DNA from 2 places in the Aminobacter sp. MET-1 genome. Region 2 is predicted to be linked to the other one. Evidence: predicted binding sites of a transcription regulator. Region 2 holds the regulator's gene; the other holds the start of a gene.
The links. Region 2 encodes PhoB, which activates phosphate uptake and scavenging genes when phosphate is short. Its sites were predicted from a motif close to TGTCATNNANCTGTCAT; they were not measured.
Positions count from the first base shown of each region.

Region 1: a site for PhoB is predicted at 3,330-3,346, ahead of NDO48_RS03630 (DUF1868 domain-containing protein). Genes of this name have one in related genera too.

Region 1 is NZ_JAMSHL010000002.1:204,201-209,665, reverse strand. Features, by position in the region: gene NDO48_RS03645 (MFS transporter) at 1-180, opposite strand, end outside; gene NDO48_RS03640 (GGDEF domain-containing protein) at 839-1,726, shown strand; gene NDO48_RS03635 (RidA family protein) at 2,041-2,520, opposite strand; gene NDO48_RS03630 (DUF1868 domain-containing protein) at 2,570-3,283, opposite strand; gene NDO48_RS03625 (LysR family transcriptional regulator) at 3,401-4,234, opposite strand; gene NDO48_RS03620 (FecCD family ABC transporter permease) at 4,408-5,436, shown strand; gene NDO48_RS03615 (FecCD family ABC transporter permease) at 5,433-5,465, shown strand, end outside.
Region 2 is NZ_JAMSHL010000001.1:274,273-279,737, reverse strand. Features, by position in the region: gene xylF (D-xylose ABC transporter substrate-binding protein) at 1-844, opposite strand, end outside; gene NDO48_RS01405 (ROK family protein) at 1,089-2,342, shown strand; gene NDO48_RS30530 (GCG_CRPN prefix-to-repeats domain-containing protein) at 2,487-2,789, shown strand; gene phoB (phosphate regulon transcriptional regulator PhoB) at 2,865-3,554, opposite strand; gene phoU (phosphate signaling complex protein PhoU) at 3,652-4,353, opposite strand; gene pstB (phosphate ABC transporter ATP-binding protein PstB) at 4,392-5,213, opposite strand; gene pstA (phosphate ABC transporter permease PstA) at 5,237-5,465, opposite strand, start outside.

The DNA.
Region 1 (5,465 bases), on a different contig from region 2:
CACGGCGGGCGCGGCAACCGCGAAGGTTACCGAAAACGCCGACGTCAGTTGGCCAGCGAGACCCCGGGAAATGCCGAGGCCGGATGAAATGTCGGGCAGGATGCCAACGATGATGTTTTCGGCTGTGCCCGTGACAAAAGTCGCCAGGGCGAGCAGGAAAATCCGGAAGTTCAAGACCACGTCCCCATTGCTGTCAGCCAGCCGCGGTGGACGACGCCCGATCCGCTAACCGGCTGCAATTGCCAGTCGGGTTTCGAGCTTGGTTTCGGTTATCCCTGTCGCAGGGCTAGCACGGCGCCCCCAGATAGGGAAGCCGGCGGCCAGCGCCCGGAGCGTCGTGTAAGCCTCCCAACAAAGCGCACACCGAGCTTGTCCCCGACGAAGGCGGGGGTGGTCTGCTCGACGCCCGGACCAGCGCCGGATAGGTGATCGAGGCGCTGTTGAAACCGAGCCGGCGATAGGTCGCCTCCATGTCTCTGTTCAGGTCGAGTTGTGGATTGCGCTGTCGAGCACGGTCATCACATGAACCGTATCCTTCAGGAAGTGCGTTCCCATGACGGTGGGATAACCCTCGTTTGGCGCCCGCTCGAACAGAAGCCCGCAAGTTCCGCCTCGACTTCGCCCAGCCGCCGTGACAAGGCCGGCTGCGCAGTGGGGAGTCGGGACGATGCACGGTGAATGCTGCGAGCATGATCCAATCAGACGAGCTTGTGATGCCGGCAACTTCGGGTCACGCCCACAATGGGGACGTGACCAGACCTGGAGCGTAAGTTCCAGGTGCGCGCGCTTAGGCTGAGCCAGTGCAGCCGCCTCGACCATCAACATACATTGCAGCGCGTTGATTGAGTACCGCACGCTCGACGAAAACATCATCGGCAGCACCACCGAAATCTTTACCTGTCACGGACTAGACTGCAGCACCTTCAATCAGTGGCATGGCATGTTCCGAACCGAAGAAATCGTCAGGCGTTTTGGGAAGCTCAGCGTTCCAAAGCAGAGCTGCATCCTGGTCGTCGCGGCGATCCTGGGAGCCGACCTGCTCACCTTGATCTTCTACGGAATGTTCTTTTCCGATCGCCTCTTGCTCGACCTGTTGCTGACGACCCTGATCGTTGTCGTCGTCGCCTTCCCTCTGGCCTTCTTCGTGATGAACCAGCAGGCGAGGCTGACAACGATGGCGGAAAAGCTGGACCGGGCCGCGCGGACTGACGACCTGACCGGACTTTCCAATAGGAAGACTTTCTTCGACCAGGTACGGCAGACCATCCAGAGCAGCTCAGGCTCGGCCGGATGCCTCCTGTTCATCGACGCGGACCACTTCAAGTCGATCAACGATACATACGGTCACGCTACGGGGGACGTCGTCCTGTTGGAACTGGGCGCAATCATGAAGTCCAGCGTTGGCGGACAAGACCTGGTCGCGCGACTGGGCGGCGAGGAGTTCGCGGTCTTTCTGGTCGGAGCCGATCGTTCGGCAGCACTTCGGACCGCCGAAGCCCTACGGCTGAAAGCCCACCAGGTGGCAAGTTGCGCAGGCATTGGCGACCACCAGGTCAGCGTCAGCATCGGCATTTCCATCCACCGCACAGGCCTGGGCCTGGAGGATCTCCTTCTGGAGGCCGACAAGAACCTCTATGCCGCCAAGAAGAATGGCCGGGATCGTGTGATGGAAGCGGAGCGAGTGTTTCCTGGCCCGGCAGATGTTTTGTCCAGGCTAAGGCATTAGCATGACCACCCCTTGAGACAGCGGACAGCATCACTGACACAACCTTGGTTGCGTCGCCATCCAGGGAGATCGTCACGAGCCGTGGACGGTGGAGGCACTGACCGCCACGTCCTCCAAGGAGCAAGTCCCGGCACTCCTGCACGACAGGCGAACGCCCCGCACCTTCGTCATCCCCGGGCAAAGCAGGCGCGCGGCGACGTCGTGGAAACCCTCGGATCCATGCCGTCACAAAGGCACTCGTGCCCGATCCACCAGTTTTCCCGCGCGGTCGGTGGGCCTCACGCCGTCACGGCCGCAGCGGCCTGGCAGTTCCTCTACCGGGATGCGACTGCAGTGATTTCAACGCCGAGATCAGGATAAGCGAGCCTGGACTCGACCGTTGCCCTCGCCGGAGCTTCTCCGGGGATGACCCATCGATCCCAAGCTTCGTTCATCAGGTCGAAGTTCGACATATCCGCCAGATAAATCTGCACCATGGCGAGGTTCCTCTTCGTCACCCCGGCCTGAGCCAGCGTCTCATCGAGTAACTGAAGGACCTCTTCCGTCTGTTCGCGAACCGACTGGCCTCGCGTCTTCTCTGCAGTGTGGCCAGCGACGAAAATCAGGTTCCCAACGACGACAGCGTCGCTCCACCTGGTATCGGGGTTTATTCTTTCTAGCATCTGTTCATCCTTTGTCGCTTCTTCGCCGGATGGCTTTGAGAGCCCCGCCGGCGACAGCCTATGTTTGATAGGCCGCCCGAGAGCAAGAGACGATAACCACCACCGTCGAACCGCAAACAGCAGAGAGGCCATTCGAGGCGCCACGCTCGCGGCCGAGCCATTGCCTCGGCAAACGCATAGGCTATTCAAACACCAGCAGTTCGCAAAAATGGTTCATGTCCTCGAACGAGCAGAAGGCCGGCGGGTCGAGTTCAAGGATCGGCATCTTCCGCCTGATATCTCCGGCAACCTCGTCCAGCATGACCTGCCAGCGCGGCAGCGCGTCGTTGTCCAGCCAGTCGATGGCGTAGGCGAAGGTGATGTGGAACGGATAGTCGTCATGATCTGGATGGCGGTAACCGAGCAGGTCTGCGAGTGCGTCGCGCCAGGCGCGCATTGCCTTGCGGTCACGCTCGCTCGCGCCATCGACCAGCAGGCCAGACGGCCGCGCATGCGTCACCTCGACCTGGAATGGCTCGAAGACGGGCAGCGTCTCCAGCCGCTCGGCCATGATGTCGGTCATCTCGTCGACCGGCGCGTCGAGAGCGATGCCCTCAGGCCAGAAGCCGGGCTTACGGCGATACTCGATGATGCCCTGGAACAGCGTCATGTGCAAACTGGTGATCGGCGTGAAAACGAATTGCTGGGCTTCGGGCATGGCGAGATATTTGTCGCGCGCCTCGACCAGTATCTCCTGCGTCAACGACCCCTTCGTCACGTGGCAGACAATGGTGTTGCCGGGCTCGGGCAGGAAGCCGCCGGTCCTGAGGTAGCGCGTGCCGAGATGCGGCGGCGGGGCCGCATTGCGCCCCCCGGAATAGGCAAGCAGTTCAGGGGAAAGGGAAACTGTGCGCATCGCTGACGGTCCGTGGTTCAAGCTCCACTTGCCCTAGCGCCCAACCGCGACCGCCGGATGACAGCCCGGCCACTTCCCGACGCCACGCCGCCAGATTCGAAGAAAAGCGGAAACACACTAGGCGCGATACAGCCACGACATGAACTGCGTTCCAAGCAGGCACGGCTTGTCTGCGGACACCGTATAAGCGCCCACCAGTGCCGAAATTGCCGGGCACAGCGCCACCAGCCTTCCGCCTGCCAGCTCGTCCTCGACGAAAGCGGGATTGGCCTGCCCGACGCCCAGCCCCGACAGGCAGGCGTCGATCGCGGCCTCGTCGGTATCGAAGGTCATCGCCCCGGCACGCGGGTGGAACGCCACGCCCGCGGCCGCGCACCATCGCTGCCATGACCAGGCGTCCGCGGTGTCGAGCAATACCGGCATGCCCAAAAGCGTGTCGACGTCCAAAACGGCAGCCCTTTCGCCCAGGAGCCGCGGCGAGCAGACGGCGATTGTCCGGTCGAGCAGGACCGCGCCTTCGAACGAAGACATGTCCGTCCCACGCCGGTAGCCGATGGTCAGGTCGGCCACCTCGTTTCCCGGCTTCTGCTGCGAACGGAACGACAGGTCGGCTTCGGGACAGTCCTGTCGGAACGAGGCGATCCGAGGAATGAGCCAGCGCTGGGTCAGCGTGATCGGTGCCTGGACGACAAGCCCCCTGCGGCGCGGGGCAATCTCGCGCATGCCCGTCTCGACCAGCGCCAGCGCCTCCCTGGCACGCGCCAGGAAGCGCTGTCCGCTCTCGGTCAGCGCGATCGCGTTGTGGCTCCGCTGGAACAAAGGCGTGCCCAGCCCCTCCTCCAGCGTCTTGATCTGGCGGCTGACCGCGCTCGGAGTGAGGCAGAGCTCCTCCGAAGCGAGTGTCAGGCTGCCTGTGCGGGCGACCGCGACGAAGGCCGGCAGCGTGTTCAAAGACGGGAATCTGGAAGGACCTGCTTGAGTTATTTGCATGCCGGCTTGCGAAGTTTTCGATTGCAGATCGGGGTTGTCTGGGCAATTTGCCATAAAACTTGAATATTGTCCTCATCAATAAACGATCCATCAATGCACGCGATGTGCCGTCACCACGAAACCGACCGGGCGTCATGACGTCGCTGGCAGCAGCAGCCGTTGCAAGGGATGTTGCCGGGCGCGGCCGCCTCGGCCTGGCAAGCCTTCTCCTCGCCGGCATGGTCGTTCTCGTCGGTCTGGCCTTCGCTGGACTGTTCGTCGGCGGCGTGCAGACCCCGGTCCGCGCTGTCGTCGACGCCCTGCTCGGAACCGCAAGTGGGCCGGAAGCGGCAATCCTGTGGAAGCTGCGTATTCCGCGCGAGTTGCTGGCGATGCTGGCGGGTGCGGCCTTGGCGTGCTCGGGCGTGGTCATGCAAGGCGTTTCGCGCAACGCGCTCGCCTCCCCCGACCTCACCGGCGTGCTGACCGGCGCGAGCTTTGCCATCGTCGTATTCTACGTCTTCGCGCCTTCGGTTCCCGCCGTCGTCCACCCGTTCATCGGCCTGGCCGGAGGCCTGCTTGCAGGCGGAACAAGCCTGGTCATTGCCTCGGCCGGCGGGCTCTCCCCGGTCAGGCTGGCGCTTGCCGGGTCGGCGGTTGCCTTCTTTTGCGCCGCCGGCATCACCACGGCGCTGGTCCATGCCGGCCCGACCGTTGCGTCGGTGTTTTTCTGGCTCACCGGCGGCCTTGCCGGGCGCGGCTGGCAGCACCTGACCATCCTGTTGCCCTGGGCGGTGGCCGGTCTTGCCGCCTGTATAGCGCTTGCCAGGCCACTCGACATCCTGGCCCTGGGCGATGACGCGGCTGAGACGCTGGGCCTCAACGTCCGCTTCTGGCGGCTCGTGGCCGCCAGCACCGCAACAGTGCTGTCGGTCGGCGTCGTCGCCGTCGCAGGTCCGATCGGCTTTGTCGGCCTCTGCGTCCCCCACATCGCCCGCAGTCTTGTCGGCGTCCGGCACACAGCTCTGCTTCCGGCCTCGGCCATGCTCGGCGCCATCACGCTGCTTGCGGCGGACACGATGGCTCGCACGCTCGCCGCACCGCGCGAACTGCCGATAGGCGTACTCACAGCCATTGTTGGCGGTCCCTTCCTTATCCACCTGATCTGGAGGAAGACCGCATGATCAGGCTGCCTTTCTGGCCGACGGCGGTC
Region 2 (5,465 bases):
CAAGCTGCGAGGCGATTTCAGCCGCGTTCTTGCCGAGTTCGCGCGCATCCTTCCACACCGACACGGTCTGGGTGCCGAGTGCGATGCGGTTGAGAGCGGCATGATCGCCGTCCTGGCCCGAGACCGGCACCGAGCCGGCAAGACCCTGTGCCTGGAGGGCTGCGATCGCGCCGCCGGCGGTGCCGTCGTTCGATGCCACCACCGCGTCGACCTTGTTGTCGTTGGCGGTCAGGAACTGCTCCATATTCTTCTGGGCATTGGCCGGCAGCCAGCCGTCGGTATAGGCCTCGCCGACATTCTTGATCTTGCCGCCGTCGATGGCTTCCTTCAGCACTTCCATCTGGCCGGCGAACAGGAAGTCGGCGTTCGGATCGGCACCGCTGCCCTTGATGAAGACGTAGTTGCCTTCAGGCTTGGCGGCGAACACGCCCTTGGCCTGCAGGCGACCGACTTCCTTGTTGTCGAAGGTCAGGTAGAAGGCGTCCTTGTTCTCGATCAGGCGATCGTAGCCGACGACAGGGATACCCTCGGCGACCGCCTTGTCGACGGCCGGGCCGATGGCCGAAGCGTCCTGCGCCAGGATGATCAGGGCGTTGGCGCCCTGCGAGATCAGGCTTTCGACGTCGGTGAGCTGCTTGGCCGGCGACGACTGGGCATCAGCCGAGATGTACTTGTCGCCGGCGGCCTCGATGGCCGCCTTCATGGCAGCTTCGTCGGTCTTCCAGCGCTCTTCCTGGAAGTTCGACCACGAAACGCCGATAACCTTGTCCTTCGCCTCGGCGACTGCCGCAAGCGACATCGACATGGCGACACCCGCCAGAATGGCGGTTGTAAATTTCCTCATAGTTTCCTCCCTGCGCCCAACGGGCGCGCTTCTGCGGTAGCCCTTGGAGAAGCTCATTTTTTCGAGCCTCGAAAAAATAGTGACTCAGCCATTGTCGGCTGTCAACATGGTTTCACCATGCCTTGCTAATTTTTTCGAGCGCCGAAATAAATAAAGACAATTTGCGCCGGCTCTGGCAGGATAAGAATGCGCTGGCGACTGCCCCTTAAGAAAGGCAGCGTTCCACCGGGAGGAAGACGCACACATGTCGGTCGGCATACGTCACGACGATCTGAGACGGCGCAACCGCGCCATGGTTATATCGGCAGTCCGGCGAGCAAGCCAGCCCTCGCGCACCGAGATCGCGGCCGTCACCGGGCTCAGCCACTCGACCATCTCGACCATATCCTCCGACCTCATAGCCGAAGGCATCCTTGCCGAGGCCAAGGGTGGCGAACAGTCGCCGATGAAGCGCGGCCGGCCCCAGGTGGGCCTGGCGCTCGAAGCCGACGCCGCCTCGGTTGTTGCCGTCGTCCTGTCGCTCAACCACCTGTCGGCTTCGGTCATCGACTATGCCGGCAACCAGATCGTCGAGGAGACCCGACGGCTGGTCACCCAGCGACTGCCCGCCAAGGCGCTGGTCGACGAATGCGTCGCCATCGTGCGTCAGGTCATCGCGCGCAGCGGGCGCCCGCAAGCGTCAGTACTGCGCATCGCGCTGGCCATCCAGGGCACCACGGATGCCGGCGCCCGCAAGCTCCTGTGGTCGCCGATTACCCCACATGACGACATCCAGTTCGCCGACAGGCTCGAGCGCGAATTCGGTGTGACGGTGACCGTCGAAAACGACTGCAACATGATCGCCGAGGCCCTGCACTGGCGCGACCCGGCGCGCTATCGCGACGACTTTATCGCCATCCTGCTTTCCCACGGCATTGGCATGGGCCTGGTCATCAAGGGCGAGTTGTTCACCGGCACGCAATCGTCGGGCGCCGAGTTCGGCCATATGGTCCACCGCCCCGACGGAGCGTTGTGCCGCTGCGGCCGCCGCGGCTGCATCGAGGCCTATGCCGGCAATTATGCGATCTGGCGCAACGCCCGGCTCGGCGACGAAAACGCCGAGCCGCTGGCCGACCTCTCCGACGAGGACATCAAGGCGCTCGCCGACGCCGCGCGCGACCATGACGGCCCCGAGCGCGAGGCCTTCCGCAAGGCGGGCGAGGCAATCGGTTTCGGCCTCGGCTCGATGTTCGCGCTGTTCGACCCCGCCCCCCTCGCCTTCGTCGGTGTCGGCGCCACCGCCTTCGACATCATGGAGCCGTATGTGCGCTCGGCCATCGCCAAGACGGCCGGCGGCACGCACTCCAAGGCGATCTCTTTCGACACCGAGCCGAACGAGGTCCCCCTGATCCGCGAAGGCTGCACCATGCGCGCCCTGCTCTATGTCGACGAGGAAGTCTTTGCGGCGGGCTCGGTGCCGCGGCGGGCCGAGGCAGACATTCCGCTCAAGGACATTTGATTTCGGCCGTCGCAATTAAGACGATCGCCGCGACCATACTGCCGTGCTAGACGACAGTCCGCGACCGCCCTTGAAAGGCCCAGCCTGGCAAAGAGGCGGAACCAACCCTGGAACCGACGTGTCGTCCGTTTCGGAGACGTTGCGATGACCAGTCTGCTGCGTAACATCCTGGCCGGCGTAGGCCTTTTGTGTGCCTCATCGTTTTCAGCATCAGCCACCCCGAACCCCATGCCGCTTGTCGCGGGAGATTCGGCAATGGTCATTCCCATTGCCCAGGGCTGCGGGGCGGGAGGCTGGCGAGGGCCATATGGCGGATGCCGCTATGGGCGTGTCGTACACCGTGCACGTCACGCTTACGGGTGCCCTCCGGGCTATTGGCGCGGCCCATACGGCCATTGCCGCAATACGCCGTATCACGGGCGGTTGCCATATGGCGGATGGCGCTGACCGCCCGCTGCGCGAACGTCTGATCATGTTCGATAAGCCGGCGAGCCAAATTTAACTGTCTCGCCGGCCGGGCGCCTAATCCTCGCGGATGGCGTAGCCGGCACCGCGGATGGTGCGGATCACGTCGGGCATGCGGCCGTTGTTGACCGCCTTGCGCAGGCGCCCGACATGCACGTCCACGGTGCGTTCGTCGATATAGATCGTCTCGCCCCAGACATTGTCGAGCAACTGGCTGCGCGAGAACACGCGGCCCGGATGCCGCATCATGAACTCGAGCAGGCGGAACTCTGTCGGCCCGAGCTTGATCTCGCTCTTCTTGCGGTAGACCCGGTGCGACTCGCGGTCGAGCAGGATGTCGCCGACCTTGAGGATGGACGACAGCACCTCGGGCTTGGCCCTGCGCAGCAGAGCCTTCACCCGCGCCATGAACTCAGGCGTCGAGAACGGCTTCACCAGATAGTCGTCGGCACCGGTCGACAACCCGCGCACCCGGTCGCTTTCCTCGCCGCGTGCCGTCAGCATGATGATCGGCAGCCGCTCGGTCTCCGGGCGCATCCTCAGCCTGCGGCACAGCTCGATGCCGGACAATGCGGGCACCATCCAGTCGAGCACCAGCAGGTCGGGAACGTTTTCCTGCAGACGGATTTCGGCCTCGTCGCCACGGGTGACGACCTCGACCTGATAGCCTTCGGATTCGAGATTGTAGCGAAGCAGCACGCCCAGCGGCTCTTCGTCTTCAACGACCATGACCTTTGGAGCGATCATCGCCTGTACCTTGTCCTTGCGCACGGCCCGATCAGGACCATGCGCTGGTTTAACCTATGCAGCGCCCCCGCGCCAAACGCATGCGGTGCGGAAGTTCTCAGTTCGAAACCGTCGTGGTTTCGTCGACCTTGGGCCGATTGAGCGGAAGCTGCTCGCCGGTCACCACGAAATAGGCGTTCTCGGCGATATTGGTCACATGGTCGCCGATGCGTTCGAGGTTCTTGGCGCAGAACAGCAGATGGGTGCAGGCCGTGATGTTGCGCGGATCTTCCATCATGTAGGTCAGGAGTTCGCGGAACACGGCATTGTACTGGATGTCGATCTTCTGGTCGTCGATGCGCAGGCCTTTCAGGCCTTCCGGCTGACGCGCCACATAGAGGTCGACCACGCCACGCACCTGTCCCAGCACCAGCTGCGACATGGCATCGATCGAGTGCGCCAGGTTGCGCGGCGTCGGCATCTGGCCGACGGCGCCGACGCGCTTGGCTATGTTCTTGGCAAGATCGCCGATGCGCTCGAGATCGCCAGCCATGCGGATGGCGCCGACCACGGCGCGCAGATCCTGCGCCATCGGCTGGCGCTTGGCGATCAGCGTGATGGCTGCGTTGTCGAGCTCACGCTGCTTGGCGTCCATGATCGCGTCGTCGGCGATCACGTTCTGGGCCATCGCCTGGTCGGACGACAGCAATGCCCGGATGGCGCCCGCGACCATCGAACCGGCGAGATCGCCCATGTCGCGGATGAGCTGGTCGACATGCTTGAGTTCTTCGTCGAAGGACCGGACTGTATGATCGCCCATGATCGTTTCCTCGTCTGCTTACTGTACGCGACGATCACTCAGCCGAAGCGGCCGGTGATGTAGTCCTGCGTCCGCTTGTCGTCTGGATTGGTGAACATCTTGTCCGTCGGCCCCTCCTCAACGAGGTAGCCGAGGTGGAACATCGCCGTCCGCTGCGACACGCGCGCCGCCTGCTGCATCGAGTGGGTGACGATGACGATGGTGTAGTTCTCGCGCAATTCGTCGATCAGTTCCTCCACCTTGGCGGTGGCGATCGGATCGAGTGCCGAACATGGCTCGTCCATCAGGATGACCTCGGGCGAAACCGCAATGGCGCGGGCAATGCACAGGCGCTGCTGCTGGCCACCCGACAGACCGGTGCCCGGCTCGTGCAGGCGATCCTTCACCTCGTTCCAAAGCGCCGCCTTGTGCAAACTCTGCTCGACGATCTTGTCGAGATCGGCCTTCGACCTGGCGAGGCCATGGATGCGCGGGCCGTAGGCGACATTCTCGTAGATCGACTTCGGGAACGGGTTCGGCTTCTGGAACACCATGCCGACGCGGGCACGCAGTTCGACCACGTCGATCTTGGGATCGTAGATGTCCTCGCTGTCGAGCGTGATCTTGCCGCCGACGCGGGCTGCGTCGATCGTGTCGTTCATGCGGTTGAGGCAGCGCAGGAAGGTCGACTTGCCGCAGCCCGACGGGCCGATCAGCGCCGTCACCTGGTTCTGGCGGACGTCGAGGTCCACGCCGAAGAGCGCCTGCTTCTCGCCGTAGTGCACGGTCACCTTGTCGCCGCGCATCTTGATGATTTCGTTCGGTTTGTTCATCTCGGCTGTCACCGCGTCTTCGAGGGTTTTCTCGCTCATGATGTTCATAGCAGGGTGCTCCTTGTCCACGTCTACCAGCGACGCTCGAAACGGCGGCGCAGGACGATGGCGACGATGTTCATGGCCATGAGGAAGATCAAAAGGATGATGATGGCGCCCGACATGCGTTCGACAAAGGCGCGTTCGGCCTCGTTCGCCCACATGTAGATCTGAACCGGCAGCGCCGTCGCCGGATCGAAGGGGGTCTTCGGATAATCGGCAACGAAGGCGACCATGCCGATCAGCAGCAGCGGCGCCGTC